DNA from 4 places in the Mesorhizobium sp. M7D.F.Ca.US.004.01.2.1 genome. Region 4 is predicted to be linked to each of the others. Evidence: predicted binding sites of a transcription regulator. Region 4 holds the regulator's gene; each other region holds the start of a gene.
What was found. The regulator PhoB, encoded in region 4, activates phosphate uptake and scavenging genes when phosphate is short. The targets are predictions, from matches to a motif close to TGTCATNNANCTGTCAT.
Positions count from the first base shown of each region.

Region 1: the regulator PhoB is predicted to act here: its motif matches at 4,160-4,176, upstream of EN993_RS26050 (acid phosphatase).
Region 2: the regulator PhoB is predicted to act here: its motif matches at 6,635-6,651, upstream of EN993_RS18860 (PhoX family phosphatase).
Region 3: the regulator PhoB is predicted to act here: its motif matches at 2,248-2,264, upstream of EN993_RS28020 (acetoacetate decarboxylase).

Region 1 covers NZ_RZRQ01000249.1:39-7,698, forward strand. The annotation lists partial or broken gene EN993_RS26035 (adenosine deaminase) at 1-164, shown strand, start outside; gene EN993_RS26040 (EAL domain-containing protein) at 247-2,682, opposite strand; gene EN993_RS26045 (cytochrome-c peroxidase) at 2,844-4,121, opposite strand; gene EN993_RS26050 (acid phosphatase) at 4,322-5,854, shown strand; gene EN993_RS26055 (DUF922 domain-containing protein) at 5,903-6,481, opposite strand; gene EN993_RS26060 (hypothetical protein) at 6,634-7,131, shown strand; gene EN993_RS26065 (GNAT family N-acetyltransferase) at 7,213-7,660, shown strand, end outside.
Region 2 covers NZ_RZRQ01000134.1:4,842-13,624, forward strand. The annotation lists gene EN993_RS18830 (ABC transporter permease) at 1-232, shown strand, start outside; gene EN993_RS18835 (phosphatidylglycerol lysyltransferase domain-containing protein) at 342-1,379, opposite strand; gene EN993_RS18840 (NAD(P)/FAD-dependent oxidoreductase) at 1,735-2,931, shown strand; gene EN993_RS18845 (MarR family transcriptional regulator) at 3,016-3,501, shown strand; gene EN993_RS18850 (GNAT family N-acetyltransferase) at 3,498-4,178, shown strand; gene EN993_RS18855 (hypothetical protein) at 4,198-4,422, opposite strand; gene EN993_RS18860 (PhoX family phosphatase) at 4,562-6,565, opposite strand; gene EN993_RS18865 (hypothetical protein) at 7,241-7,729, shown strand; gene EN993_RS18870 (response regulator transcription factor) at 7,882-8,544, opposite strand; gene EN993_RS18875 (sensor histidine kinase) at 8,541-8,783, opposite strand, start outside.
Region 3 covers NZ_RZRQ01000297.1:160-6,767, forward strand. The annotation lists gene EN993_RS28015 (patatin-like phospholipase family protein) at 136-1,296, opposite strand; gene EN993_RS28020 (acetoacetate decarboxylase) at 1,384-2,130, opposite strand; gene EN993_RS28025 (3-hydroxybutyrate dehydrogenase) at 2,338-3,126, shown strand; gene EN993_RS28030 (phosphodiesterase) at 3,199-3,963, shown strand; gene EN993_RS28035 (acyl carrier protein) at 4,027-5,082, opposite strand; gene EN993_RS28040 (NAD(P)H-dependent oxidoreductase) at 5,391-6,608, shown strand, end outside.
Region 4 covers NZ_RZRQ01000012.1:34,492-43,274, forward strand. The annotation lists gene EN993_RS04300 (CHASE domain-containing protein) at 1-794, opposite strand, end outside; gene EN993_RS04305 (ATP-binding cassette domain-containing protein) at 923-1,723, opposite strand; gene EN993_RS04310 (sugar ABC transporter permease) at 1,735-3,087, opposite strand; gene xylF (D-xylose ABC transporter substrate-binding protein) at 3,334-4,374, opposite strand; gene EN993_RS04320 (ROK family protein) at 4,645-5,892, shown strand; gene phoB (phosphate regulon transcriptional regulator PhoB) at 5,909-6,598, opposite strand; gene phoU (phosphate signaling complex protein PhoU) at 6,618-7,325, opposite strand; gene pstB (phosphate ABC transporter ATP-binding protein PstB) at 7,351-8,154, opposite strand; gene pstA (phosphate ABC transporter permease PstA) at 8,151-8,783, opposite strand, start outside.

The DNA.
Region 1 (7,660 bases), on a different contig from region 4:
TGCTCGACACCACGCTTGAAGCATCCTACGCCGCCTGCGCCGAGGCCTTCGGCTGGGACGGTGAAACCATCCGTGAACTCGCCGCGACGTCGGTGCAGGCGAGCTACGCCGACCCGGCGCTGAAGGCGCGGATCCTGACCGATCTAGCGGCCTGGCGGAGCTAGGTGCCGCTACCGATCTTGCCAGGAAGTATCCCGCGCGGCCGCCAGCGCCGCGTCGCCCAGTGCCATCGTGCTGTCTGGCGGATTACGCGGTCAGGGCTTCTGGCTGTTCGAAAAGCGCATGAAGCTCGGAGGCTGGCATTGGGCGGCCAAAGAACCAGCCCTGGACATCCGTGCAGCCATTCTCCCTGACCAGCCTGTACTGGTCCTCGGTCTCGACGCCTTCGGCTGTCGTCGTCATGCCGAGCGTGGTGCCGAGTTCGGCGACGGCCTTGACGATCGCCCGGCTTTCGCTGCTCTCGCACATCAGGCTGACGAAGCTGCGGTCGATCTTGATGCGGTTGAACGGGAACGACCTGAGATAGCTCAGCGAGGAATAGCCGGTGCCGAAATCGTCCATTGCTATAGAGATGCCGAGGTCGCGCAGGCCGTGCAGCGTGTTTAGCGTGTTTTCGTTGTTCGCCAGCAGCACCGACTCGGTGATCTCCAGCTCGAGCCGCGACGGCAGCAGCTCCGACGCCGCGAGCGCCGCGGCAACCTGAAGCGACAGCCCCTGCTGTTTGAACTGGGCCGGCGAGAGATTGACCGCGACCTTGACGGGCAGGGGCCATTTCGCGGCGTCGGTACAGGCACGCCGCAGGATCCACTCGCCAAGCGCGTCGATGACGCCCGTCTCCTCGGCCAGTTGGATGAACTCCGACGGCGGCAGCAGGCCGAGGCGCGGATGGTTCCATCGCACCAGCGCTTCGAAGCCGGTGAGTTGCGAGGTCTTTGCGTCGTGCAGCGGTTGATAGTGCAGGACGAACTGTTCTTTTTTCACGCCGAGTGCCAGCTCGGATTCGAGTTGGCGCCGCTCCTGCAGTCTCGCGTCCATTCCTGGCTCGAACGACCTGCAGGTCCCGCGGCCTTCCATCTTGGCCTTGTACAAGGCAAGGTCGGCATTGCGAATAAGGGTTTCAGAATTTTGCCCGTCGTCGGGGAAGACGGCGATGCCGATGCTGCCGCCGATGTTGATCTTGTGGCCATGGATGGAGAATTCGTCGGACAGGGCATGAATGACGCGGCTTGCCAGCACGCCGGCCTCGTCGTTACCGTCGAGCAGGAGCTGAAGGATGACGAACTCGTCCCCACCAATTCTCGCCACCATGGCGGTTTCGCCGGCATGGTGTTTCAACCGCTTCGCCACCGCACCGAGCAGCTCGTCGCCGACCGGATGGCCGAGCGTGTCATTGACCGGCTTGAAACGGTCGAGGTCGACGCAGTGGACGGCCAGCTTCTCGCCGTCCCTGAGGCTTCTCAATGCCTCGTCCATCGTTTCAGCCAGCAGGCCTCGGTTGGGCAGGCCGGTGAGAATGTCATGCGTGGCCAGGTGCTGGATCTCGGCGGTGCGTTCCTCGACCCGCCGCTCCAGGGTCTCGGCTGCCTCGACCTGCATCGTCATCGTCCGCCCGATCGCATACCAGCAGGCCAGCGCCAGCAGCGTGACCACCGCGACCGCCGCATAACCGGCCAGTTCGAATTCATGCACGGACTGGACGTCCAGGTTACTGTCGAACCGGCTGTTGGGGAAACCGGCCCAGAGACGCCATGCACTCCTGGGATCGTTGAGCGAGAGCGGGATGACTTCGGAATAGATCAGATTGGGGTCGGCCGCCGTGAAGGCACGGGAATCCGCCGCGAGCGCCGTCGACATCTTGTGCTGGTCGGATTCAAAGCCGTAGCCTGAATTGACGATGACATAGTCGCTGCTCGGCAACAGTTTGCGCAGCGCCGAGGTAAGCATGATCGCCGAGACAGAGCCGCGCAGGTTGCCATCCCCGCCGAAGACCGGGACCGAAAGGATGAAGCCGGAGCGGTCCGCGTCATTGCCGGTGTGGATGAAATCGGTGTTGTCGCAGGTGATGAGCTCCTTCGTGCCGATAATCGGCACGTTGAGCCCGTCGATGGCGCTTGAATTCGGATAGTTCGTCTTCAGCCAGGCGAGCTGCTTTGCCAGTTCGTGGTATTCATAGGTCTCGATCTCCTCGGGGGGGCGAACCAGGGCATTCTGGTCCAACTTTCCGGGCTTCGCGTCCGCGGCGACCTCGGATCTCGCCTTGGCATTCACGATCAGCTGGTCGAATTGGAGGATCGGCTCCTCGAGCTTGCCGGTCACCGCATCGAAGCGGTCCGGGTTGAAATCCAGCGGCAGGAAGTAAACTTCGGAAATGGAGACGTTGTTGGCGAGGTTGTTGTAGATCTGCTGGATTGTCGCGCGGCCTTCGTCGCCCAGATTGGTGCCATGCCGGTCGAGGTTTTGGACGCTGGGCAGATAGGTCAAGGTCCGCACATTTTCATAGACGGCCCGCAAGGCGTCTTCGACGGTCTTGGCTGTCGCTCTGGAAGCGGCCTGGGAATTCTCGAGATAGCGCTCCTTGGCCAGCGCGAAGTTTCGCTGGGCATCGATATGCAACGCCGCCAGCGTCGCCGCGCCGGTCAACATGATAACAACAAATCCGGCCGCTCGCCTGAATGCGTTCATCGGCGCCCCACCATCGAGTGACGAGGATTACCGGAAAGCGGTTTAGGAAGCGCTAATGGGATATGTCTCTCTTTACCGGTCCCAAGCGTTGCGGCGCATCAAATCCGGCAAATCCAGAACCCTTTCTTTCGCCGGCGGGCAGGCCAAACGAGCAAGGCGGTTCAGTTCGCTGGCGCTGCCTGCTGGTCGGCGTCGGTCAGCGTTTGCAGGAAGGCGACGATGTCGTCGATCTCGGGATCGGTGAGAGCTGGCTTGTTGCCGGGCTTCTTGCCGAAGGGCGGGTCCTGGTTGAGGTTGACCCAGTAAGCCTTTGGCAAATCGGCGTTTTGCCGGACCGTGCCGTCGGTGTTTCTCGGGTACCAGCGGCCGGGATCGGTGTCGCGCGTCGCGTAGAAGGCGACCGCGTCGCGCAAGGTGTGGAAAGTGCCATTATGGAAGAAACTTTTGCGCACCGCCACGTTGCGCAGCGTCGGCGTGCGGAACAGGCCGCAGTAGTCAGCCCGGCTTTTGAAGTCCGTCCTGAGCGGGCCGCATAGGCCGAGATCGACATAGGCGGGGTCGGCATTGGCGGGAATCGCCCTGTTGCGTGGCACGGCAATGGCGATCAGGCCGAAATCGGTGAATTGCGGCGGTTCGCCGTCATTGGCCGGTTCGCTCAGATGGCAACTGGCGCAATTGCCCTTGGCTGCGTCCTCGAACAGCGCGCGGCCGCGCAATTCCTGTGCCGACAGCGTCGCCTTGCCGGCGAGGAAGACGTCGTAGCGGCTGGAATAGGGATAGAAGTCGGGCGCACTCTGCTCGAAGGTCCCAAGCGCCTCGGCGGCGGCGTCGAAAGCATCGTCCGGATGGTCGAGAACGTCGTCGCCGAAGGCCGCCTTGAAGTCGTCAGCATAGGCGGCCTTGCGCAAGGCGGCGGTGACGGCAGCGGCATCCTTGTTGGCCATCTCGAACGGCGACAGCAGCGGGATCTTCGCCTGATCGCTGCCGCGGTCGGCGCGGCCGTCCCAGGTCAGGCCGCCGGTTGGACCATTGTCGACGCTCTCGTCGCCCTCATCCTCCGAATCGTAGAAATGCTCGGTGAAGGCCGGCGCGGCCTGCAAATAGCGAAGCGAGGGCACGGCACGCAGTCCGGGCTGGTCGAGATGCGGCCCGCCCATTTCGACTGAAGCCGCCGAGGCCGGGCCGAAGGCATGGTGCGGGTCGTGGCAGGACGCGCAGGCCTGCTTGCCGGAGGCAGACAGCGCCGGGTCGAAGAACATTTTTCGACCAAGCGTGGTCAGGGCGGCGGCGCGTGCGAAGGCATCCGCCCGCGACATCGGCCCGGGATGGACACTGCCGGTTCCAGCGCGAACAAGGGTTGCCGGCAGGGTCACGGCAAAGCCAAAGATCGATGCTGCAGCGGCCGCGATCATCAGGCTTTTCCATCGTCCTGTCGTCATGGGTTCAATCCGGTTTGCCTGGGAATTAGGTGCGCACTGCAACGGATTGATGACTGGTCCATCCGCTCACGCAACCGTGTTCGCCGGCAGCGCAGATGTCACAAAGGTGACAAGGCATCGACTTAGCCTTTGCAGCCATGGCCGTTGCCCCCAAGCCATGCATTGCCCCTCTAGCCATCCCCCAGCCATGAGGACTTCCCATGACGCGGCCTTTTATCTCCCTTTGCCTCGCCAGTACGGCCCTGGCATCCTTCGCCAGCGCGGCCATGGCCGCACCGCCCGGCTACGACAATATCGACACCGTCGTCGTCATCTATGCCGAGAACCGCAGCTTCGATAATCTCTATGGCGGCTTCCCCGGCGCCAACGGCCTGGCCAATGTCTCGGCCGACCAGGCGCGGCAGCTCGACCGCGACGGCAAGCCGCTTACGGAATTGCCGCCGGCCTGGGGCGGGCTGACCGCCAAGGGCGTGACGCCGCCGGTCACCGAGGCGCAGTCGGCGCATCTCACCAATGCCAGCTTCGCCATCGACGATGCCAGCGGCTTCAACGAGAAGACCTCGGTCATCACGCGCGACCTCTGGCACCGTTTCTATCAGGAGCAAATGCAGATCGACGCGGGCAAGAACGACAAGTTCGTCGCCTGGGCCGATTCCGGCGGCCTGGTGATGGGCCATTATGACGGATCGGTGCTGCCGATGTGGGCGGTGGCGAAGAAATACGTTCTGGCCGACAATTTCTTCCAGGGCGCCTTTGGCGGCTCCTTCCTCAACCATTTCCAGCTCGCCTGCGCCTGCGCGCCGGTCTATCCGCACGCCGACACCAGCCCGGTGAAGGGGCAGATCGCCGTGGTCGAAGCCGACGGCAAGACGCTGAAGGTCGCCGACAATTCGCCGCCGTCGGCACTTGGCGGCGCACCGAAATTCGTCAATGACGGCGCCATCACGCCCGACTTCTATGCGGTCAACACCATGCAGCCGCCCTATCAGCCGAGCGCCAACAAGCCGGTCGAGGGTGGCGACAAGGCGCTGGCCGATCCGGCGCAGCCGACGACGCTGCCGCCGCAGCACGACATCACCATCGGCGACCTGCTGACGCTGAAGGGCGTCGACTGGGCCTGGTATGCCGGCGCCTGGCAGGCAACGCTCGACGGCAAGAACGCGACGCCGGTGCCGAACTTCCAGTTCCACCACCAGCCGTTCAACTATTTCGCCGCCTACGCGCCGGGCACGACCGCGCGGACAGAGCACCTGCGAGACGGTGGCCTGGATGGCGCCGAGTTCATCAAGGCGATCGACGACGGCAAGCTGCCTTCGGTGAGCTTCTACAAGCCGCAAGGTAATCTCAACGAGCATGGCGGCTATGCCGATGTGGCGAGCGGCGACCAGCATCTCGCCGACCTCGTTTCGCATCTGGAAAAGAGCCCGCAATGGAGCCACATGCTGGTGGTCGTCACCTATGACGAGAATGGCGGCTTCTGGGACCATGTCGCGCCGCCAAAGGCCGACCGCTGGGGGCCGGGCAACCGCATCCCGGCTTTCATCATCTCGCCCTATGCGAAGATGGGCACGCTCGACCACACGCAATACGACACGACGTCGATCCTGCGCTTCATCACCGCGCGCTACGATCTGCCGGTGCTGACCGGCATCGTTGCCCGCGACAAGGCGCTGCGCAACAACGACCAGCCGCCGATGGGCGACCTGAGCGCAGCGCTCGATCTCAGCCGGTAGGTGGACTTCAAATCTTGCCGCCGCGTCGCAAAGGCGCGGTGGCCTGTTTCAAGGGCCGGTCACCAAAGCGAAAACCAGTTTCTGCAGATTGCCACCATCGCCGAATTCGACGCGGTCGAAATCGCGGCTTGCCTGTACACGCGCCTTCGAGATCGCGTCGAGCCGCTTGACCACCTCGGTCCTGGTCTTGCTGCATTTGGGATCGTCGGCAATGGTCAGGCCGTCCGTCGCCGCTTCAATGTCGTGGACCATCTGCACCATGCTGGCGCCATGCACTTGTTCATGGGCGCTGACGCTGGCGATGAAGACGTCCCAGCTCTTCTGGACGGCCGGCGGCAACGAACCCGCAGGCTTCGGCAAGGCGTAGGTGATGATCAGTTTCGGCCGCCCCATTGTCAGCACGCAGTCCTTGCCCCTTGGCTTGTAGTCCCTGCCGCTCCAGGTCAGTTTGAAGTTGGTGTAGGCCATGGTGCGCGTCTTGGCGCCGCGGATCAGCGGCCCTTTCTCGCCGATCGAGCGGTAGAGTTCGGCGCCGGACTGGCCCGAGATGGCGTAGGTCTCGACTTTCTCGACCGGCTTCCACTGCGCATGGGCGGTGAGCGGCAAGGCCAGCAAGGTGGCCAACAGAAGACACAGACGAACACAGGCTCTCAACACCGCTCTCCGCAAAATCAGGACCGGGCGACATCTGCGCGACGGGCAATGCCACAGGACAGCTTTTCCTATAGAATGCCTGCTGGTGCTGCAAATGCCCTAGAGGGGGTCAATTGGGGGAAGTCATGAGAGCTGGATATCTCGTCGTCGCCGGTGCGGTCGCGGTCCTGCAGGCCGCGCAGCCGACTTTTGCCGCGTCGTGCGGCGGCTGGGCTGCGAAGATGGAGGAAGACGAGGGCGGCAGCGTGCTGACCGCCTCGGTCTGCGGCGGCCCGAAAGGCGATGCGCATCTGATGCTGACCTGTTTCGACACGCCGGTGCTGAGTTTCGATCTCGGCGCCACAGGCCAGCAACTGGAGCCCGGCCTCAGCGGTTCGTTCGAGTTCAAGGCCGACGGCAAGACGGTGACCAAGACGCTGCAGCTCGAGGCCATGTACAACTACTTCGTGGTCAATCTGGCGAAAGCCGATCCGCTGCTGGACCTGCTGCGCGGAAAAGGCGAGGTCAGCGTCAGCGCGGCCAAATACGGCCAGACCAGTTTTCCGCTGAAGGGCTCGAGCGCTGCCATCGGCAAGGTGCTGGCGCAGTGCGGCAAGGCCAAGCCGGCGGGTGATGCGGATTGAACCTCAGAGGGTTGTGCCAGCGCCCGGTGGGAGCGTATCCAAATCTTGCCGCTGCCAGCGCCTCACGATATGCCCGACACCATGATCACCTTCCGCCGTGCGCAAGCCTCCGACCTGCCTGACATCGTCGCCATGCTGGCCGATGATCCGCTTGGCGCCGGCCGCGAGGACGCCTCGGTGCCGCTGGCGCAAGGCTATGTCGATGCCTTCAACGCCATCGATGCCGACCCCAACCAGCTGCTGGCGGTGGCCGTCGAGGGCGCCGAGGTGGTCGGCACCTTGCAGATCACTTTCCTTGCCGGCCTGTCGCGCAAGGGCGCCTGGCGCGGGCAGATCGAGGCGGTTCGGGTCGCCGGCCACAGGCGCTCGGGCGGCATCGGCAGGCAGATGATGGAATGGGCGATCGCGCAATGCCGGGCGCGCGGCTGCAGCCTCGTCCAACTGACCACCGACAGGTCGCGCGCGGACGCGCACCGGTTCTATGAAAGCCTCGGCTTCATCGGCAGCCATCTCGGCTACAAGAAGAGCC
Region 2 (8,783 bases), on a different contig from region 4:
GCTGACCTTCCTCGGCGGCAGCTTCTATTCTATCAACATGCTGCCTGGGATCTGGCGCACGGTGACGCTGTTCAACCCGGTCGTCTATTTGATCAGCGGCTTCCGCTGGAGCTTTTACGGCAAGTCCGACGTCTCGGTTGGCGTCAGCCTTGGCATGACCGTCGTCTTCCTGCTGGTCTGCATAACCATCGTCGCCTGGATTTTCAGGACCGGTTATCGGCTCAGGAACTGAGCGGTCCAAAGTCGTCATCCTGGGGTCTGCGCCGCGTCGCTTCGCTCCTTGCCACGCCCCAGGATGACGAAGGGAAAAGGCTTCGCCCAAGCCCTGAATATCGATAGACCTAGATTGCCTTGACCAGCCGCAGCAGCCCTAACATCTCCACATACGTCCCCTTGCGGAAGGCGATGTAGACCGGCTCTTCGACACCATGGAAGCGGCGCTTGAACGCCGCCTGGCCCTGCAGGTTGAACCTGCGCCGGTTGACCCATGGCGAGCCGTAGGCGCGCTGGAAGATGTTGCGCCAGAAATCGCTTTCGTCAAAGCCGCTCGGGCCGATGTCGACGAGCGGCGACAGGCCGAGCGTGACCACCGAGATGCCTTGCTCGCGAAAACGGTCGACGGCGAATTTGGTCAGGCCGACCTCGGCATGCGGCGAGGCATCGATGTGCTTGCGCTTGAAGGCGGTGGTGTAGCCGATGACCTTGCCGTCGGCAAACAGCGGATCGAAGTCAAGCAAAGCGACCAGTTCGCCGTCGGGGCCATGCAGCACGAAACGGCGCATGTCGCTACCGAGATGGTCGGCGAACGGGCGGTTGAGAAAGCCCATCTCCCAGCGCTTGACGATGCGGTCGCCGCGCCAGTTTTGGGAAAGCCGGGCGATCTCGTCGAGGTGGATCGTTCGCCTGTCCTCTTCGAACGAAAAGCCCTTCTTCAGCAGCCAGCGCTCGGAGTAGCGCACGGTTTCGTTGCGCTTTCCGGAAAAATCATGCTCGGGCAGGGTGAGGCGGGTGTCGATGCCGAAACGATTGACCTTGTAGCCGAGCCCGGCCAGCACCCGTGCGGTCTCTTCGCCGATCTGCACGAACCACGGGCTGCCGGCGGCCTCGACGAAGCGTCTGATATAGTCGGGTCGATGCGCCGGAGCCGCCACGGGGTCGCCGAGCGCGAAATGATGCTTCATCTTGGTGCCGAAGGCGATGTAGCCGTCGGCGTCGCCGAAATAGGAAAGCTTGTTCTGCACGGCGCTGGAGTAGGCGAGCGAGAAGTCGCCGTGGCGGCGTACAAGCGCCAGCCGTTCGACATGGGTCAGCGCCTCCCGCTCGACCTTGGGCGCGGCGCCCTCAAGGATGCTGTCGACATAGATCCGCAAGGAGGGCATGGTCGAGATTCCGCGTGCCGCCTACAACGCCGCGCGTCCAAGACGCGCAAAGGTGCTGTAACACTTCGATTCTGCGCATGGCCTCGAAAATCGAACCCGATTTCGGGCATGCGCGTGGGGGATAACAGAGACCCGCCAGCCCCCCAGGGCCTCGAATCAATCACATTGCCGCGACCTGATTACCGTTGATATTGCGCATATGCCATATAGGGCACAACCGCGGCCCAGCGTATGCCTCGAAAATCGTATGGCTCGAAATCGGCAGCGGTTTGCGGGTATGGTCCTGCGCGGGATCAAACGGTTACAGCGTCATGCGAGCCTTGCGGCAGGGCGGTCGAATGGGATTCAAGAGTGAATGGCTGATACGACAATCAGGTGGGTGGCGGACCAGACGGTGACGGTCGAGCCGGCAATCGTCGTCGGCGCCGGTGCTGCCGGACTGGCCGTCGCGCACGCCTTGATGAACGCCGGCGTGCCGACCGCGATCCTGGAAAAGGAAAGCCGGCTGGCCGAGCCCTGGCACCGGCGACACCCGCAGTTGCATCTCAACACCCACCGCGATCTTTCTTCGTTGCCTGGCCTCGCCTATCCCCCGGGCACCCCTGCCTTTCCGCAAAGGATGGTCGTCATCCGCCATATGAATGATTTCAGGGAGGAGAACCGGCTGCCGGTGCAGTTTGGCGTCGCTGTCGAAGAAATCGCCTTCAAGGGCGATCATTGGGCGCTGCGGACCAGCGCGGGGCGGCGCCTGGCCCGCAATGTCGTCATCGCCACCGGCCGCGACAGGCAGCCATTCACTCCTGAATGGAAAGGCATGAAGGATTTCGCCGGCCGCATCATCCATTCGGCGGATTTCGGCGACGCGCAGGACTATGCGGGCCAGAAAGTGCTGGTCGTCGGCGCCGGCAATTCGGGCTTCGACGCGCTCAATCATCTGGCCGACATAGACACGGCCGCCATCTGGCTGTCGGCCCGCAACGGCCCCGCCCTCCTGCCCAAGCGGATCGGCAAGATCGCCGTGCATCGGCTTTCGCCGTTCATGGCGCGCTTGCCGTTGCGGGTCGCCGATGCGGCGATCGCGGCAACGCAGCGCCTCGTCTTCGGCGACCTGACCAAATTCGGCGTGCCGCCCGCACCCAGGGGCGGCGTCAGCCGCCTGACCTCGGATTATACCGCGATCGCTGCCGACGACGGCGCCGTCGACGCCATCAAGGCCGGCAAGATCACCGTCGTGCCGGCCATACGGGAATTCACCCGCGACGGCGTGATCCTGGCCAATGGCAGCCTGATCGATCCCGATATCGTCATTGCCGCGACAGGCTACCGCACCGGGCTGGAGCCCATGGTCGGCAAGCTCGGCGTGCTCGACAGCAAGGGCGTTCCGCTCTTCAACGGCGGGCAAGCCGATCCGAAATTGCCCGGCCTGTGGTTCACCGGCATGCGGCCAAGCATTCGCGGCTGCTTCGCCAATGCCGGCATCCTGGCCAAGGCGATCGCCAAACGGATTGCAGCTTCCGCTGGCGCCTCCCACCAATCCGGTGCTTCACGCTGACTTAATCGGAGACGCCGGTACGTCGGCTTGATCAACTGCTTGCTATGTTATATAACATGTTATCATTTATGGCACAGGTCGACTATGGAAGACGTCATACGATCTCTTGGCTACCTCTGCCTGGGCAGCAGGTTGAAGCGCATTGGCGAGCAGTTGCAGGCCGACGCGCAGCGTCTGCTCGACGGCTTGGAGGTTCCACTTCAATCGAGCCAGTACCCGTTGCTTGCCGCACTCGACAAACTGGGACCGTTGGCTGTCGGCGAACTGGCGCAATCGCTGGGGCTGACACAGCCGGGTGTGACAAGAAGCGTGTCGCTTCTGGCCGAGCTGGGGCTGGTCGAAGCCATCCAGTCGGATGGTGACCAGCGGCGGCGGGTGGTCTCGCTGACTAAGAAGGGTCAACGCCTGGTCGATGTCGCGAAGCGGGACGTGTGGCCGCGCATAGAGAGCGCCGTCGCGGATTTGTGCCGAGATCTTTCGGGGCCACTTCTCGATCAACTCGCGGCCATTGAGGACGGTCTGGCTACGGCCCCGCTCGATCGTCGCGTCAAACAAGGCGCCAGGCAATGAAACATATTCTTGACCGTCCTGTCTGGAGCGCGCTGGAGACGAGGCATCAGGCCTTCGCGCAAGGTGGCAAGCTTGCCAGGCGCTATTCACCGTCAATCGCCCTCTTTGCCGCTACCGCTACCGACGATGCCGAAAGCCTGCGGGCGTTCGGCAAGCTTGTGTCCTCGGGCGAGAGCGTGATCATGGCTCAGGCCGATGCCATTGCGCTGCCGGTCGGCTTGTCGGCGATCTCGACGGCCGCTGCCGTCCAGATGGTTGCCGAGGTGCCGTTGCAGACCGTGTCGGACGAGCGCGTGCAACGTCTGACGCAAGAGGATGCGGCCGAGATGCTGGCCTTGGCGTCACTCACCAAACCCGGCCCGTTCACATCCGGGGCGTTGAGCCTCGGCGACTTCTGGGGTGTGAAAATCAACGGCAGGCTGGTGGCGATGGCCGGCGAGCGCATGAAGCAACCCGGCTATAGCGAACTCAGCGGCGTCTGTTCGCACCCGGAATTCCGTGGCGGCGGCCTCGGCCGGCTGCTATCGCTGTTCGTGGCAGACCAGATTTTTGCACGCGGCGAGATACCGTACCTCCACGCCTATGCCGCAAACACTGGTGCCATAAGATTGTACGAATCCATCGGCTTCCGATTGAGAAGCATGATCAATGTGGCCGTGGTTCAGCGGGCCGAATAGGATAAGGCGCCGCCGGGCATCACGCCGACTTCGGCTCGAGCCGACGGAAACCGACGGCCTCCATCAGCATATCCTCTTCGACCATGCCGGCATTGTGCAGGGCGAGCAGGTTAAGCGCGATTTCGCGCGCATCGGCGGAATCGGGATGCGCTTCACGCCGCCGGCAGGCCTCATCGAACACGCGCTGCAGCTTGGCTATATCGGCTGGCTTGAGCAAGCCACGGTCATAGACGGACTTCGACATGGCGATCTCCTGATAAAGACCTAGGGCGCCACGTTTAAATTGCCAATCTTTCCCGAGGCTTGAATGATTTCACGTAAAAAGGGAGGGGCTTCGGGGTCACCGAAATCCCTCCCTTGAGATTGCAAACCAGTGCCGGATATCAGACCGCGATCTTGCCGCCACCCTGTTTGGTGATAGCGACCACCGACGGCCGCACCGGCATGTCGGGCTTGAAGTCGGGCCAGCGTGTCGACAGGTCTTCATAGTAGGACGGGCGGCCGAACGCCTCCCAGTCCTCGCCGCCGTCGCCCGGATGCTGGACGGCGACGAAGGCGGTCTGGTCGTCGGGCGCAAACAGCGGACCGCACATTTCGGCGCCGATCGGCACGCGGAAGAACAGTTTTGAGGTCGCCCGCGCCGACCCTTCGGTGTCCACTGCCCACAGGCCGTCGGTACGGCCGGTGGCCTTCGGGCCCTGGCCATCGGTGGCGACCCACAGGCGGCCGGCCGAATCGACGGCGCAATTGTCGGGCATGCCGAACCAGCCATTGGCCGTCGTTGCCGTCGAGAAGGTGGCGCCGATATCGGCCACCGAAGGATCGCCGCATTTCAACAGCACTTCCCACTTGCCCTTGGCAGCGGTGAAATCGCCGCCGTCCTCCGATATCTCGATGATGTGGCCGAAGGCGTTTTCGGCGCGCGGGTTGGCGGCGTCGACCTGGTCGGCCTTGCGCTTCGAATTGTTGGTCAGCATCACATAGACCTTGCCGTTGACGGCATTGGGCTGGATGTCTTCCGGGCGGTCCATCTTGGTGGCGCCGAGCAGGTCGGCGGAGCGGCGTGTTTCGATCAGCACGTCGGCTTGGCCAGTGAAGCCGTTTTCAGCCGTCAGCGGCCCCTGGCCGAAGACGATCGGCAGCCATTCCACGGAACCGTCTTCGGCGAACTTGGCGACATGCAGCGTGCCGTCGTCGAGCAGGTCCTTGTTGGCGGCATGGTCGTTCGGATTGAACGCCGCCTTGGTGACGAACTTGTAGACATAGTCGAAGCGCTCGTCGTCGCCGAGATAGAAGACGACGCGGCCGTCCTTGGCGACGATCGATTCGGCGCCTTCATGCTTGAAGCGGCCCATGGCGGTGCGCTTCCTCGGCGTCGAGGTCGGATCGTTGACATCGACCTCGACGATCCAGCCGAAGCGGTTGGCTTCGTTCGGCTCCTTGGCCAAGTCGAAGCGGTCATAGTGCGCCGCCCATTCATAGGCGCCTTCGGGAATGCCGAGGCGCTTGTAGTTGGCGGCTTCCTTGTGGTCTGCCGGCAGTTCGCCGGAGAAATAGCCGTGGATGTTTTCCTCGGCCATCACATAGGTGCCCCAGGGCGTGACGCCACCGGCGCAGTTGTTGAACGTGCCGAAAACCTTGGTGCCGGACGGGTCGGCATTGGTCTTGACGCGGTCATGGCCGGCAACCGGACCCGACAGCGCCATTTCGGTGCTGGAGGTGATGCGGCGATTAAGCTTTCCGTCGCGCACCACCTGCCATTTGCCAGCGTCCTTGCGGATCTCGACGATGGTGCCGCCGTGCGCCGCCATCTCGACATCGACCTGCTCCTTCGAGAGGGGTGCGACTTCGGCCGACTTCTTGCCGTCCTTTTCGACGATCTTCACGATGCCCGGGAACATCAGATGCGGGTTGGTGTATTCGTGGTTGACCACCAGCATGCCGTGTTCGGCTGAACCGTCGATCGGGAGATAGCCGACGTAGTCGTTGTTGTAGCCGAACTGTCTGGACTGCGCCTGCGCCGACTGTTTCGTCGGGTCGAAGTCCGGCGAATCGGCAAACAGCGGGTCGCCCCAGCGCAACAGCACATCGGCGTCGTAGCCCGGTGCGACATGATGCTTGTCGTCGATGCCGGCCTCCAACTCGTCGAACGCGAAGGCCGAGCTTTCCGCGGCCCGGGCTTCGTCGGCGCTGATAAGCGCCAGCGGGGAGACGGTGGCGGCGATGGCCGAGACGGCCAGCGAACCCCTGAGGAAGCCGCGGCGCGAGAACCGCGCGGCAATGATCTCGCCCATGGTGCGGTTGTCGGTGGGGTTGGTGGCCGGGCCGTCGTTTTCCTCGAGCAGGCTGGTGCGGAATCGGGCGTCAGGGGAGCGGTGTTCGGTCATTTGGGGGCTTGCCTCTGGCTGCGTGGATGGCTGGAGCGTGTTGCCTGTTTAACCCCTTATAATCGCCGGATCACATTTTCGTGACATCAGAGGCCTTTCAGACGCAACAGGCATTCCGCGCACCGTTGGCCAAGCATTCTCGGAGTTGCCGTGCCAGGGATGGTGGACATGATGTGACGGCGGACCACCGGCGACAGGATCGGAGTGGACGGCAACAAGATCGAGCATCCCGACGGCATCAGAGAGACAGCGCCAGGGAAGCAATCGAGAACGGTCGTTTCGATATAAAGGAGCCCTCGGCCGCGCCATCGTCGAACGTCCGGCGCCGGCGGACGATATTAGTCGTCTTCAGGCTCTGTGAAACAGGTCAACCAGGCAAAAGCCAGCGTTACAAGTCACCTCCGCCGCCCCCGGCGGAGGTGACTTGATGTCCGGCGTCTGCCGTCGTCAGGCATCGGGAAAGCCAGTCTCCCGTTAAGCGATAGCGGTCGCGGCGCCGTTCATACGAAGCTAATATAGCATAGGGATAGGACTTTAGTCCAACCTTGCGCTTGCAAAAGTCCTGGGTGACAACCGCAACGGTCGGAGGTCGCTTCCGGGAACCACGTCTTTCAGCGATGCTGGTTGCTACTGCGACGTTGAGGGTGGGCGCCGGCTCAATCGACGGAGATCAGGATGCACAGATCGGTCACGACCCGTTGTTGCCGGCTGGCGCTCAGATTGGCGGCCGCGCTGGCGTTGACCATCGCTCCCTATCACTTTGCCCTCCACGGCTCCGTTCCCGGAATCGACACCGCCAGCGCACAGGCCGGCAAGGGCGGTAATGGCGGTGGCAACAGCGGGGGTGGAAACGGCAATGGTGGCAGCAGCGGTGGCGGAAACAGTAGCGGCGGCAACAGCGGTAATAGCGGCAACAGCAACGGGAATGGCAACAGCGGCAATTCCGGCAAGTCAGGATCAAACAAGGGCAACAGCGCGAGTCATGTCAATGCCACGACTGGTGACAAGGTCGACGTGACAGGCAACAAGATCACAGTCCGGCATCCCGACGGCTTAACCGAACAGCTTGAGAACGGCCGTTTCAGGATGGAGGATGCGCTCGGGCGCACGATCATCGACCGCCGGGCCACGCCGGCCGATGTCAGCCGCCTGAAGGCCTTGTGAAGCTTGCCAACAGGCAACGGCCGGCTTCACATGTCACCTCCGCCGCCCCCCGGCGGAGGTGACCTCGTTTCTGGGCCGGCACCGCGCGATTTCCGGCACCGCGATGACTGAAGTCCCTGGAGCGGCTCCGGTTTGGTAGAAGCGCTGAACTGTTAGGTATGGCTCCTGTCGCGGTCGCGCGACTCACGCATCATCAAGGCTGCTTCGGTGCGGTTTCGCACATTGAGTTTCGACAGCACGCCGGTCATGTGATGCTTGACGGTCTTCTCCTGAAGCTCCAGCCGCAGGGCGACTTCCTTGTTGCTCAGCCCCTCAGCCACCAGCCGCAGGATTTCCGTCTGCCGCTCGGTGAGTTGCCGCAGCCGGTCCGCTATGGCGTTGGTGGGCTTCTGGGACTGGAGATCCGAAAGCAGTCGGGCCGACAGCGTCGGCGAAAGATAACTCTCGCCAGCCGCCACGTTGCGCAGGATGTCGGCAAGCGCGCGCGATCCGATACCTTTGAGGACGTAGCCGCGCACCCCAGCGTTCAGGGCCATTGTCACATCGGCATTGGCCTCCGAAACGGTCAGCATGACGATCTTCTGGGCGGGATGGCTGGCGAGGATGCCTGCAACCGCGGCCAGACCACCCCCCGGCATGGAGATATCGAGCAGCAATATGTCGGGCCGCACCGTCGAGGCGATGCGTTCGGCATCCTGCGCCGTGGCACCCTCGCCAGCCATCTCGAAACCTCCGATCTCCGACAGGCTGCGCGTCACACCTTCGCGAAAGAGGGGATGATCGTCGACAATGGCGATGCGAATAACATCAGTCATGCTTGCTCCTCAATCGATAGACGGATCACCAATCGCGTGCCTTGCGGCCCGGTCAAGGTTTCGAACTGGCCACCAATGCTTTCGACCCGCTCTCTGAGGCCGGCGAGCCCGAGGCCCTCGACCCGTGCCGGATCGAAGCCTGGCCCGGCGTCCGATACTTCAACACAAAGCCTGCCACCTTTCATCCCGGCACTCACCGCTTGATCCTTGCCTCGCCCGTGGCGGTAGGCATTGTTCAG
Region 3 (6,608 bases), on a different contig from region 4:
GTTCCGGGCTGTGTTTGACCTCTTGTCATTCAAGGCAATGCCTTCAGGCATATTCCTATGCGCTGAAGGCATTGGCCGGTGTGAGCTGTGGGTTTTGCCGATGGCCTTCGTCCGGCCAACGCCCCGGCGAAGATCTCAGGTCGGATCTTCGCGATGCAGATCGTGGATGGCGACGCCGTCGACATTGGTCGGCATGGTCAGCCACTGGCGATGGCGCAAGGTGCGCTGCGTGTCCTCAAGCCCTGTATGCCAATGCTCGCGCATCGAGGTGCCTGAGAACTCATAGTCCTTGGCGTGACCCTCATAGCCTTTGTGCTGGTAGATCAGATGCACGATGTTGACAATGCCGGCGTCCGAATAGTCCTCGATCAGCGCTTCCTCGGCCGGCGTCCGCAACTCCTTCGGCACCCGTTTCAGCGCATCGAGCAGGCGCATCTTGAGGCCATGGATGCGTTTGAAATTGTCGGTGTTCTGCCGCGTGCGGCTCGAATACATGATGTCCTTGTGGCGGGACAACACGTCCGGCATGCTGCGCGGCAGCACGCCGCGCGCGCTGAACAGGTCGACCTGGAAGACCAGCGAAGAACGGTCCTCTTCCTGGTCGAGCAGATACTGCAGCGGCGTGTTGGAGACGATGCCGCCGTCCCAGTAATATTCGCCTTCGATGCGGATCGACGGGAAGGCGGGCGGCAGCGCGCCGCTGGCCATGATGTGCTCAGGTTCGATGCGGACCTTGTCGGTGTCGAAATAGACGAAGTTGCCGGTCCGAACATTGACCGCGCCGACGCTCAGCCGCTTCTTGCCGTCGTTCAAGATGTCGAAGTCGATCAGGCTTTCCAGCGTCTCCTTCAATTCGGCTGTGTCGTAGAAGCTGGTGGCGCCCTCGGCGCCCGATTGCTCGATCCACGGATTGGGGTTGCGCGGCTTGAAGAAGCCGGGCTGCCCCATGACCATGGTCATCCACGAACTGGTGCGGTTGCGGATGTCGCGATAGATGTCGCCTTCGGGCGTGTAGGCCCAGATCTTGCGGCCCGAAATCGTCTGCCAGAATTGCTCGAGCCGCTGCAGGCGCCGGCTTGATTCATTGCCGGCGATGATCGCCGCATTGATGGCGCCGATCGACACGCCGGAAAGCCAACTCGGCTCGCAGCCGGCGTCGGCCAGCGCCTGGTAGACACCGGCCTGATAGGCGCCGAGCGCGCCGCCACCCTGAAACACCAGCGCGATGCGGTCATACTGCGCCGAGATTTCCGCGATGGTGGCGGTGGCCTCCTTCTTGCGATTGCGTTCAAGCACGGCTTTGGTCTCCGACTTTGTTTGGGCACGATCTCTAGCGAAAACCGGTTCCCGCTTTTCGGGATCATGTCTGAATGGCTGATGCGCTCAGGTGCGGTCGGCGAGATAGTCGTGAACCACTTCGCCCAGCCCAAGCGTCAGGTCGGCGGTGAAGTGGACTGATGACACGATGTCGAGCACCGGCAACCGCGCCACGTCGGCCATGACGTGCGGCCGTAAATCGAGCGCGGCGGGCGCCGTCCAGGCTTCCTTCAGCGTGATGTCGGTGAGGTGGTAGCGGACCAGCTCGCAGATACGCGGCGTGCCGTCGACATGCGGGATGATCTTGATCAGGAAATTGGGCGCCGGCAGCGAAGCGAGGACAGAGCCGTGATCGGCGGCCTTGTGCTTGTAACCCATCGTGCCGGTGGCGCACAAAACGCTGCCATAGTGCAGCGTGCCGACGATCACCTCGCCTTCATGGACGATCTTGGGGTTGGCGAGCTTCTTGGGAAAGCCCCACAGTTCGCGACCGCCGGCGATCGGCGCGTCGTCGTCAAGATACATTGAATGGACGTAGGCGCCGTGCTGCCCCTTGTAGCGCACCGGGATGACCTGGCCGGTCTCGGTGTAGTCGCCGAAGCCGGTCGAATCCGGCATGCGGATGAATTCGTACTTGACCAGCGGCTCGTCGATTTCCAGCGGCTCCGGCACGACAGCCTCGAGCGCCTCGCGCGTCGTGCGGTAGGTGATGATGACATATTCGCGGTTGAAGAAACGGTACGGCCCGGGCGGGAAGGAGGGGTTGGTCAGCGGCATCGCATAGGCGCGCTTCACGACATCGGCGATCTGCAAGGCGGGTGCCCCATCGGTTCAGGAATGACTGCGCGAATGCGCTCCGGATTATGTTGCACGGCACCATGACAGTGCCGTGTCAGCCGCCTGACAGGCCCGTCGACGCCGTCGCAACACTGTAATCGCACCGACATATGACCGTGGCAGTGTCATGGTGCGGCGCACAAGCCGCCACGTTCATTCCCTCCCACCTCCTGCGAGATCATCATGGGTTTCCTGTCTTCAAAGAACGCGCTCGTCACCGGCTCGACCAGTGGCATTGGCCTGGCCATCGCCCGCGCCTTTGCCGCCGAAGGCGCCAACGTCACCATCAACGGTCTCGGCGACGCGGCTGCCATCGAGCAGGAGCGGGCCGGCATCGAGAAGGATTTCGGCGTCAAGTGCCGTTACTCCGATGCCAACATGATGGACGGCGCGGCGGTGAGCGCCATGGTGCATGAGGCTGAGGCAGCGTTCGGCAGTCTCGACATCCTGGTCAACAATGCCGGCATCCAGCATGTCGCGCCGATCGAGGAGTTTCCGGACGATAAGTGGGAAGCCATCATCCGCATCAACCTGCTCGCGGCGTTCTACGCCATCAAGGCTGCACTCCCCGCCATGAAGGCGCGCAAATGGGGCCGCATCATCAACACGGCTTCAGCGCATGCGCTGGTCGCCTCGCCGTTCAAGTCCGCCTATGTGTCGGCCAAGCACGGCATATCAGGCCTGACCAAGACGGTGGCGCTGGAAGCGGCGCTCGACGGCGTCACCGTCAACGCGATCGCGCCAGGCTATGTCTGGACGCCACTGGTCGAAAGGCAGATCCCGGACACGATGAAGGCGCGCGGCATGACCGAGGAACAGGTCAAGCATGACGTGCTGCTCGCCGCACAGCCGACCAAGGAATTCGTTACCGTCGACGAGCTTGCGGCGCTGACGCTGTTCCTGTGCTCGGACTCAGCCAAGCAGATCACCGGCACGACCCTGCCGATGGACGGCGGCTGGACGGCACAGTAAAGCGGAGTCGAGGCGTTTCGTTTGCCGGCTGATGTCGCGCCGCGCCAGCAAGAAGGCATTCCGAGTAGGGTCATGAAAATCATCCAGGTCTCCGATCCGCATCTGATGACACCGGGCGGTCTTCTGTACGGTTCCGATCCGCTCTCCAGGCTGGACGCCTGCCTTGCCGACATAAGCCGCAACCATGCCGATGCCGAATTGGTGGTGATTTCCGGCGACTTGACCAATGACGGCGAACGGGCCGCCTACGTTGCGCTGAAGGAAAGACTGGCGGGGTTCGTTCCGCCTTGCCGACTGATGCTCGGCAATCATGACGACCGGGCGCTGTTTGTCGAGATGTTCCCGGAAGCTGCCACCGAGCGCGGTTTCGTCCAGAGCGTTGTCGAGACAAGCGAGGGTCGCCTGATCCTGCTCGACACGCTGGACAGCGGCCATGTCGAGGGCAGGCTTTGCGACGCGCGCCTGCGCTGGCTGGGCGAGAGACTGGAACAGGCGCGCGACTGGCCGGTCTTCCTGTTCATGCACCATCCGCCGTTCAGGATTCACATCCCCGAACTTGACCGGGTCATGCTCACTGACGCCGATGCGTTGCACGATGTCCTGCTGCGTCACGGCAATGTCCGTCATATCTTCGCCGGACATGTCCATCGGCTGATCGCCGGCAGTTGGCGCGGCATTCCCGTCAGCACGCTGCGCAGCACCAACCATCAGACCGCGCTCGATTTTTCGAACAGCTGGAGCCTTGGCCACGAGCCTCCCGCCTATGCCGTGATCTTGATCGATGCGGACGGGGTGGTCGTCCATTTCCACGATTTTCCCGTCGGTGTGGCGGAATAACACCCGTTACCCACGGCACCAGCTTCTCCGGTGCGATGGACGCGACTTCTCGCTGGCCAAAACTCATTGCTGGTGCTGGACGTCGCGCGCTGCCGTGTCTCTTGCGGCGAGGAAAGCGATGATCTCAGCGTCGATCGCATCCATGTTGGCCGCACGGAACTTCTCATGCGCGCCAGGCATGACGACCGTTTTCATAGTGGCCATGTCGGATGCCCAGCCCTTGTATTGCGCCACTGTCGTGGCGCCCCATTCGGAACTGGCGAGAATGAGGATATCGCAGGGATAGGACGAGGGCACGAATCCGGCCGCTGCCTGCAAGAGCGCGCTCTTGAACGCCTTCCTGCGCAGATGTCGCCCAAGGCGCGTCTGTCCCAGGCCTAACGCGCTGAGCCCATCGCGCAACAGGCGCCAGTAGGTCACCTTGCGGGCGATCTGGCGACGCCTGCTCTCGGTCATGCGATCGTCCGGCATCGGTTTCAGCCAGGCCGAGCCGGGCGAGGGCGGATCGATGAGCACGAGCGCCGGCCGCTTGCCGGTCGCTTCATGGCTCAGCCGGCCGACCTCGATCGCCAGCAGGCCACCTGCGCATATGCCGCCAATGATGTCGGGATGCTGGCCGGTCACCGAAGTGAGTGCTTCAAAGTAGTTGGAGCTGAATTCGGCCATGCTGGAATAGGGCGTCTCGCCGGGCTCGAGCCCCATGCCGCGCACGGCCATGACGGCGTATTTCTGCTTCAGTCGCTTGCCGAAACGATTGGCGAACAGGGCCGAGCCGGAAATGCCATGGATCATGGCGATCGGCTCATAGCCGACATTGCCCGACACCGGCACGATCAGTTGACGGGCAGGATGGACCGGCACCAGCGCTGCGATCAGCCGGCCGAACTCGCGCGGTGTCTGCGCCCCGAGCAGGACAGAGGTCTGCAACTTGACGCCGAACCGCTTCTGCACGGCTAGTACCAAAGTCTCGGCCGTCAGCGAGTCGCCGCCGAGATCGAAGAAGTTGTCGTCGAGCTGAACCGTCGGTATTTGCAGTTCCGCGGCGAAGATGCCGGCGATCGCATGCGCCGGGCCATCGCCCGGCAGCGCGGCGGGCCGCACCCATTGTTGAACGTTCATCGGAAAGCCCCTAACCGATGCCTCTATGCGCCTTTTACGCACTGACAGTCCAGCGAACAACCCCGGCTGCCTTGTGCCGGGAGAAGCGGCGTCAAATCGCCTGACTTCTATGGGGTTCATCCGGGCCTGCGGTGAACCGCTTGACTGCGCGACATCAGGCTTTGCCCAGCGCTTTTTCGCCCCCGCCCGGGCTGCCGGGAAAGTGCCCTAAATGCGCACGGATTTGGACATTAGTCTTGACAGAAATACAGATGTTCAATACCCGTCAAGCAATTGAACAAGCCTGCAATGTGGGAGGAATAAGCGGTATGGCTTCCAATGTTTCGTTGACGGGTCTTGCCCGCGATCTCGAGGAACGCGCCAAGTCGGGCAAGCCTATCCGCATCGGCCTGATCGGCTCCGGCGAGATGGGAACCGACATCGTCACCCGCGTCGCCCATATGTCAGGCATCGAGATCGGCGCCATTTCCGAACTGAACCTGCCCGCGGCCAGCAAGGCGGTCGATATCGCCTTCCAGGAAACCGGGCATGCGCGCGAAGTCTCGAACGCGTCGGCGATGACGGCGGCGATGGAGGCTGGCAAGGTGGCGGTCACCAATGATGCCAGCCTGGTCATCAACAATGATCTGATCGACGTCGTCATCGACGCCACCGGTGTTCCCGCCGTCGGCGCGGAGATCGGGCTGCGCGCCATGGAACATGGCAAGCACCTGGTGATGATGAATGTCGAGGCCGATGTCACCATCGGCGCCTATCTGAAGAGCGAGGCCGACCGGCTCGGCGTCACCTATTCGCTGGGCGCCGGCGATGAGCCGTCTTCCTGCATGGAGCTGATCGAGTTCGTCTCGGCCATGGGGCACCCGATCGTTGCTGCCGGCAAGGGCAAGAACAATCCGCTCAACATCGACGCCATTCCCCCCGACTATGAGGAGGAAGCCAAGCGCCGGCACATGAATGTGCGCATGCTGGTCGAATTCGTCGATGGCTCCAAGACCATGGTCGAGATGGCGGCGATCGCCAATGCCACCGGGCTGGTTCCCGACAAGGCCGGCATGCATGGCCCGGCGGCGACGCTTGGCGAGTTGTCCAAGGTGCTGGTGCCGCAGAAGGATGGCGGCGTGCTGTCGAAGGTTGGCGTTGTCGACTATTCGATCGGCAAGGGTGTCGCGCCCGGCGTCTTCGTCGTCGCCGACATGTCGCATCCGCGCATCTCGGAGCGCATGGAAGATCTGAAGATGGGCAAAGGCCCGTACTTCACCTTCCACCGTCCCTATCATCTGACCTCACTGGAGGTGCCGCTGACCTGCGCCCGCGTCGTGCTCTACGGCAAGGCCGACATGGTGCCGCTGGCGAAGCCCGTGGCAGAGGTCTGCGCGGTGGCCAAGAAGGACATGAAGCCGGGCGAGAAGCTCGATGCGATCGGCGAATATTGCTACCGCGCCTGGATCATGACGACGCCGGAGGCGCGCGCCGCCAAGGCCATTCCCTGCGGCCTGCTGCAGGGCGGCTCGGTCACCGCGCCGATC
Region 4 (8,783 bases):
GGCGTCTCCGACCGGAACAACAGATTGTCGCCGTTCACCGCGCCGTCGCCATCGTAAATTTCGGTGTTGACCGGCAGCAGCGGCGACCGGCTGAGCGCGGTCTGGAACAGGTCGCGAGCCCGAAAAGCCGCATAGAGAAAACCGGCCGTGGAGGACCTGGACGCATTGATGACATCGGGTGCGGTTTCGACATTGAGCCGCACGAAGACGAGGAAGCCGGTGAACGTCTGCGCGGCACCTGTGTCCTGGCCCAGTTGCACCAGCCCGCTGGCGTGCTGGTGGTCATCCGACATCGCCTTTTCGATCGCCGCGCGCCGCACCGGTTCACTGAACATGTCATAGCCGATGCTGCCCTGGTTGGACGGGTCGAGCGGCTCGAACAGCACGATGGGGGTGCGCCAAGGCTGCGTGGTGTCAGGATAGATTGGATGGTTGACGCCATGGTCGCGCAGCATATCGCGTTCGACCGCCGCCTCGTCTCCAGCCTTCGCCAGCCTGACATAGCCGATGCCGCGCAAGCCGGCAAAATTGTTGTCGGCATCGAGCGCTTTGAAGAACGCCTTGAACTCGTTGCCGGAAATATCGCCGTTGCGGGCGTCGAACAGGGCCTGCGTCGAGCGCAACAGCGACAAATGCAGGTCGATGCGGCTCTCGATTCGGTTGAGCGCGTCGTCGGCCGTCGCTTCGAACTTGATGCGGGCGGCTTCTTGCGTCGCGAAATAGGCAAACCCCGCCATCGTCATGCTGATCAGCGCAACGGCGATGAACGCGACGATTGGAAAAAGCTTCTTCAACGGATGATGTGGTCCCTGAGCGAATAGGGACCTTTATGGGCAAGTCGCCGTGCCAACACAATGGCAAGGCCAAGCCATGCTGACGGCTAGCATATCACGAGTCCGGCAACCCGCGACCTGGTCTGACCTCAGGCAGCGATCTTCAGCGCCCCCGGTCCGGGAATGGCACCGGGCGGGCATTTGCCCAGAATGATCATGCCGAGCACCTCGTCCTGGGTCACATCGGTGGTGCGGGCTGTGCCGACGACCTGGCCGTTCTTCATGACGCAGACCCGGTCGGCAAGCTCGAACACGTCGTGGATATCGTGGCTGATCAGGAAGATGCCGATGCCGTCGGACTTGAGCTGCTTGACCAGCTCGCCGACCTGCGCCGTTTCCTGCGGACCAAGCGCTGCCGTCGGCTCGTCCATGATCAGGATGCGTGCATTGAACAGGATGGCGCGCGCGATCGCCACCGATTGCCGCTGGCCGCCCGACAGTTTGATCACCGGCTCCTTGAAGCGCTGGAAGCGGGGATTGAGCCTCCCCATCACCTTGCGCGCCTCCGCCTCCATGGCAACGTCGTCGAGCGTGCCCCAGGCGGTCATCAGCTCGCGGCCGAGGAACAGATTGGCGGCGGCATCGACATTGTCGGCCAGCGCCAGCGTCTGGTAGATCGTCTCGATGCCGTATTTCTTGGCGTCGCGCGGGTTGGAGATCGACGCTTCCTCGCCATTGACGAATATCTGCCCGCCATCGCGCTTGTAGGCGCCGGACAGGATCTTGATTAGCGTCGACTTGCCGGCGCCGTTGTGGCCGAGCAGCGCCACGACCTCGCCGGGGAAGAGATCGATCGAGGCGTCGTCGACGGCGCGGATGCCGCCAAACGCGATCGAGATGTTGCGCATATCGATCAGTGCTGTGGCCGCAGGAGCAATCTTGTCAGTCATGGCCATGCCTCCTAGACGCGCTTGCGATAGACGGTGTCGAGCCAGACGGCGATGACCAGCACGGCGCCGACGACAATGCTCTGCAGCGGCGAGTCGACGCCGAGCAGCACCATGCCTGACTGCAGCGACTGCATCAGCAGCGCGCCGAGCATGGCGCCGATGATCGTTCCCGAACCACCGGCGAGCGACGTGCCGCCAATGACGGCGGCGGCAATGACCAGCAGCTCGTCTAGCGTTCCAAGCACGTTGGTCGCCGAATTCTGCCGGGCCGAGGAGATCGCGGCGGCGATCGTCGCCAGCACGCCCATGATCATGAACACCTTCATGGTGATCCAGCGCGTGTTGATGCCGGCGAGATTGGCAGCCTCGGGATTGCCGCCGATGGCAAAGACATAGCGGCCGAAACGCGTGCGGTTGGTGATGAAGGTCATGACCAGCCCGACGGCGATCGCCATCAGCACCGGTATGGCGATGCCGTGAGCGATGAACAGGCCGCCTTCGGGCACGGTGATGTTGTTGGCGGCCGCATACCGGTTCACGATGCCGATCGGCCACGGATAGGAGTTGGCGAGCCAGACCGCACCCATGATGACGGCGCAGGTGACGACGCCGAGCAGCGTCTCGGCCCAGATCGGACGCAGCGGAAACCGGAAACGCTTGCGCTGCACCCGCCCGTTGAAAAGCGCAAACACCACGGCGAGGCAGGCCACGATCCCAACGACCCAGCTCCAGGTCGCGCCGATCGATCCCGACGGCCCGCCGCCCATGAGCTGGAAGGTGGCGTCAAGCGGTGCCACCGTCTGGCCGCTGGTGACCCACCAGGCAGCACCGCGCCAGACCAGCAGTCCGCCCAGCGTGACGATGAACGCCGGCACTTCGAGATAGGCGATGACGAAGCCTTGAAAGGCCCCGATCAGCAGGCCGAGCGCCAGGCCGATGACCAGCGCCAGAACCCAGATCCACGGATTGCCGAGTTCGAGCCCGACAAACCGCACCAGGAAATGCACCTGGGCAAATCCCATCACCATGCCGATCAGGCCCTCGGCGGAACCGACGGACAGGTCGATGTTGCGCATGACGATGACCAGCACCATGCCGCAGGCCATGATGGCGACCGCCGATGTCTGTACCGACAGGTTCCAGAGATTGCGCGGCGTCAGAAAGGTGCGGCTGTCGAAATCGAGCGGATTGACGCCGAGGCGCAGGCTGGAAATGACATGCAACCCGATCCAGATGATCAGCAGGGCGCCGACCATGCCGAGCATGCGGGTGTCGATCTCGGTCGCCTTCAGGAACCGGGCGACCACGCCGAGCTCCGACGCACGCGCGGTGTCGGCCTGCGGGTTGGACGTCGTGTCGGTCATGATTTCCTCCCACCGGCTGGCCGTCTGACGCGGATGCCGGAACTCAGCCTAGAACGGTTCACCGATTCCCGGAAACGCCGAACCGTTCTATCTCTTTGTTTTGACGCAATTCCGGACGGAAAACCGCTACGCACTTTTCCTGGAATTGCTCCCGAAGCTATCCGCGTGATGCGGAAATACAAATCTTTTTGAGAAAACGCCGCGGCTTTTGGGCCGCGGCGTTCAGATATTTCGACGTGATCCAGATCAGTTACAGGCCGCGACGGTGCCGGCGGCGACGCCCGCGCAGACTTCGTCCTTCTTGATCCAGCCGGCGTCGATGACGACGTTGAGATTGTCCTTGGTGATGGCAACCGGGGTCAGGAACAGCGACTTGACGGTGTTGCCGCCCGGTGTCGTGAAGTCCTTGGCGCCGGCAATGTCGCTCGTCTTCTTGCCGTCGGCGAGCTGCGAGGCGATCTCGGCGGCGTTCTTGCCGAGTTCGCGCGCGTCCTTCCACACCGACACGGTCTGCGTGCCGAGTGCGATGCGGTTCAGCGCGGCGTGGTCGCCGTCCTGACCCGAGACCGGCACGGTGCCGGCAAGGCCCTGCGCCGTCAGTGCCGCGACGACGCCGCCGGCGGTGCCGTCATTGGCCGCGACCACGGCGTCGACCTTGTTGTCGTTGGCGGTGAGGAACTGTTCCATGTTCTTCTGGGCGTTGGCGGGCAGCCAGCCGTCCGTATAGGCCTCGCCGACATTCTTGATCTTGCCGCTGTCGATGGCTTCCTTGAGCACTTCCATCGAGCCCGAGAACAGGAAGTCGGCATTCGGATCGGCGCCCGAACCCTTGATGAAGACATAGTTGCCTTCCGGCTTGACCTTGAACACTTCGCGGGCCTGCATGCGGCCGACTTCCTTGTTGTCGAAGGTCAGGTAGAAGACGTCCTTGTTCTCGATCAGACGGTCATAGCCGACGACCGGAATGCCTTCGTCCAGCGCCTTCTGCACCGCTGGGCCGATGGCCGAGGCATCCTGCGCCAGGATGATCAGCGAATTGGCGCCCTGCGAGATCAGGCTTTCGACATCGGTAAGCTGCTTGCCGGGATTGGACTGCGCATCGGCGGAGATGTACTTGTCGCCGGCAGCCTCGATCGCCGTCTTCATGGCGGCCTCGTCGGTCTTCCAGCGCTCTTCCTGGAAGTTGGACCACGAAACGCCGATGACCTTGTCCTTCGCCTGCGCGACCGACGCGAGCGTCAGCGACATGGCGACACCCGCCAGGATGGCGGCTGTGAATCTTTTCATAATATCCTCCCTGCGCCGCGTATGGCGCGACCAAACTGACCCGAAGGCCGGCACAGAGGCCCTATTTTTTCGAGCCTCGAAAAAATACTGGTCCAACACCCGAACGCTGTCAACATCGATTCTGATGGATTTTGATGTGCTCGCGAATTTTTTTCGGGCCCCGGAATAAATAAATGACAGAGTGGGCGGCTTCTGCCAGTATTTGACTGCGTTGCCGACAGCGTTCGAGGGGCACGGAGAACCGCGGCGACCGGGAGGACTTGAAGAAACATGTCGGTCGGAATCCGCCACGACGATTTGCGCCGGCGCAACCGGGCGATGGTGATTGCGGCCGTGCGCCGCGCCGGACAGCCGTCCCGCACCGAGATCGCAGCGACAACCGGCCTTAGCCACTCGACCATATCGGCGATCTCTTCCGACCTGATCGGCGAAGGCATCCTGACCGAAAGCAAACCAAGCGAGGCCGGCTCGCTCAAACGCGGCCGGCCGCAGGTTGGCCTCAGCCTCAATCCGGAAGCGGCGGCGGTGATGACCGTGGTGCTGTCGCTGAATTTTCTCTCCGTCGCCGTCATCGACTATGCCGGCCAGGTGATATCAGAGGAACAGCGCCGGCTGGACACGCTGACCATGTCGCGGGACGCGCTGATCGGCGAATGCACGGCAATCGTGCGGCGCCGTCTCGAGGACCCTGATCTCGACGTCCGCAGCATCGCCCGCATTGCGCTGGCAATCCAGGGCATCACCGACACCCGCGCCCGCGCCATGCTGTGGTCGCCTATCACGCCGCACACCGACATCGCCTTCGCCGACATACTCGAGGACGAGTTCGGCATCCCCGCCACCATGGAGAATGACTGCAACATGATGGCGATAGCGCTACGCTGGCGCGATCCTGATCGCTACCGCGACGATTTCATCGCCATCCTTTTGTCGCATGGCATCGGCATGGGCCTGGTGCTGAAGGGCGAGCTCTTCACCGGCACCCATTCCTCGGGCGGCGAGTTCGGCCACATGATCCATCAGCCGAAAGGTGCGCTCTGCCGCTGCGGGCGGCGCGGCTGCGTCGAGGCCTATGCCGGCAACTACGCCATCTGGCGCAACGCCAGGCAGCTGGGCGAGGACGCAGAACCCGTCGCCGATGTCAGCGACGCCGACATGCGCGCCCTGGCGACCGCGGCCCGCGAAAGGGATGGCCCCGAGCGCGAGGCCTATCGCAAGGCCGGCGAAGCGCTCGGCTACGGTCTCGGCAGCTTGTTCGCGCTGATCGATCCGGCGCCCGTCGCCATGGTCGGCGTCAGCGCCGCTGCCTTCGACCTGATCGAGCCGGCATTGCGCGAGGCGATTGCCCAGACCGCCGGCGGCCAGCACTCGAAATCGATTTCCTTCGACACCGAGCCGAACGAACTGCCGCTGATCCGCGAAGGCTGCGCCATGCGCGCGCTGACCTTCGTCGACCAGGAGATTTTCGCGCCGGGCGCGCAGGCGAGAGGAAGCGTCGCAGGCAAAAACGTGGCGTGAATTCAGACGGGCGAGTTCAATCCTCGCGGATCGCGTAGCCCGCCCCACGAATGGTGCGGATGACGTCCGGCATGCGGCCGTTGTTGACCGCCTTGCGCAGGCGGCCGACATGCACGTCGACCGTGCGCTCGTCGATGTAGATCGTCTCGCCCCAGACATTGTCGAGCAGCTGGCTGCGCGAGAAGACGCGGCCGGGATGGCGCATCATGAACTCGAGCAGGCGGAACTCGGTCGGCCCTAACCGGATCTCGCTCTTCTTGCGATAGACCCGGTGCGACTCACGATCGAGCACGATGTCGCCGACCTTCAGCACGCTGGACAGCACTTCCGGCTTGGCGCGGCGCAGCAGCGCCTTAACCCTGGCCATGAATTCCGGCGTCGAGAACGGCTTGACCAGATAGTCGTCGGCGCCGGTCGACAGGCCACGCACGCGGTCGCTTTCCTCGCCGCGCGCGGTCAGCATGATGATTGGCAGCCGCTCGGTCTCGGGACGCATTCTTAGCCGACGACAGAGTTCGATACCCGAAACCGCAGGCACCATCCAGTCGAGCACCAGAAGGTCGGGAACGTTCTCCTGCAGCCGGATCTCGGCCTCGTCGCCGCGCGTCACCACCTCGACCTGGTAACCCTCGGATTCCAGATTGTAGCGGAGCAGCACGCCTAGCGGCTCCTCATCCTCCACCACCATGATGCGTGGCGCGATCATCGACTGGTCACCCCTGTCGTCATGCCGCCGGCGCGGACATTGCCGTCTCGTCCTGCTTCGGGCGATTGGCGGGCAACTGCGTGCCGGTCAAAACATAATAGGCATTTTCAGCGATGTTGGTCACATGGTCGCCGATGCGCTCGAGGTTCTTGGCGCAGAACAACAGATGCGTGCAGGCAGTGATGTTGCGCGGGTCTTCCATCATGTAGGTCAGCAGTTCGCGGAACACCGAGGTGTATTTGACGTCGATGCGCTCGTCGGCGGCGCGCAGTTTCGCCAGGGCCGCGGCGTCGCGCGCCGCATACTCCTCGATCACGCCCTGCACCTGGATCAGCACCAGCTGAGCCATTGCGTCGATGGAATGCGACAGGTCACGCGGTGTGACGCTGAGGCCGACGGTGCCGACGCGCTTGGCGATGTTCTTGGCAAGGTCGCCGATGCGTTCGAGATCGCCGGCCATGCGGATCGAACCGACGACATGGCGTAGATCGTCGGCCATCGGCTGCCGCTTGGCGATCAACGTGATGGCGCGGTCGTCGAGCTCGCGCTGGCGCGCGTCCATGATCGCATCGTCGGAGACGACGCGCTGTGCGAGGGCGTTATCGGAATTCAAAAGCGCCTTGGTGGCACCACCGACCATCGAGCCGGCGAGATCGCCCATATCGCTGATGAGCCTGCTGATTTGTCCGAGATCCTCGTCGAAAGAAGCGACTGTGTGTTCGCCCATGATCTTGTCCCTCGTATGCCTGAACTCAGCCGAAGCGGCCGGTGATGTAGTCCTGCGTGCGCTTCTCGCGGGGCGACGTGAAGATCTTCTCGGTGCGGTCGAACTCGACCAGTTCGCCCAGATACATGAAGGCCGTCTGCTTCGACACGCGCGCCGCCTGCTGCATGTTGTGGGTGACGATGACGATCGTGTAGTCGGCTTGCAACTCGTCGATCAGCTCCTCGATCTTGGCGGTCGACAGCGGGTCAAGCGCCGAGGCCGGCTCATCGAGCAGGATGACTTCCGGCTTCACCGCCACGGTGCGGGCGATGCAGAGCCGCTGCTGCTGACCACCGGAGAGGCTGAGGCCGCTGGCGTTGAGCTTGTCCTTGACCTCGTTCCAGAGTGCTGCGCGCTTCAGCGCCTGCTCGACGCGGCCGTCCATCTCGGACTTGCTGAGCTTCTCATAGAGCCTGACGCCGAAAGCGATGTTTTCGTAGATCGACATCGGAAATGGCGTCGGCTTCTGGAACACCATGCCGATCTTGGTCCGCAGCAGGTTGAGATCCTGCGAGCGGTCGAGAACGTTCTGGCCGTCGAGCAGCACCTGACCTTCGGCGGTCTGCTTGGGATAGAGTTCGTAGATGCGGTTGAAGACGCGCAGCAGCGTCGACTTCCCGCAGCCCGAAGGCCCGATGAAGGCGGTGACGCTGCGCTCGGGCAAGGACAGCGTGATGTCCTTCAGCGCCTTGCTCTGGCCGTAGTAGAAGTTGAGGTTCTTGACCTCGATCTTGGCCTTGGCGGTGGCCTCGGCGGCGATCGTCATGTCTGGAGACAACATCTGGCTCATTTGTCCTCTCTGCGTCCGGTCAGGCTGCGAGCAACGATGCTGAGCGCGAGAACCGTCAATGTGATGATGAGTGCACCGGTCCAGGCCAGTTGCTGCCATTCCTCGTAAGGGCTGAGAGCGAACTGGAAGATGGTGACAGGCAGGCTGGCCATCGGCGCGTTGAGATTGCTCGACCAGAACTGGTTGTTGAGCGCCGTGAAGAGCAGTGGCGCCGTCTCGCCGGAGATACGGGCGATCGACAGCAATATGCCGGTGACGATGCCGGAAAGCGCGGCGCGGTAGGCGACCGACTTGATGACCACCCAGCGCGGCGCGCCGATCGCGGTGCCGGCTTCGCGCAAGGCGTTCGGCACCAAATTGAGCATGTCTTCGGTGGTGCGCACGACAACCGGGATGACGAGGATGGCGAGCGCGACAGCACCGGCGATCGCCGAGAAATGCCCCATCGGCCGCACCATCAGTTCGTAGACGAACAGGCCGATGATGATCGACGGCGCCGATAACAGGATGTCGTTGATGAACCGCACCACGGTGGTCAGCTTGGAAAAGCGACCGTACTCGGCCATGTAGGTTCCGGCCAGCACGCCGATCGGTGTGCCGACGATGACGGCGATGACGGTCATCACCAC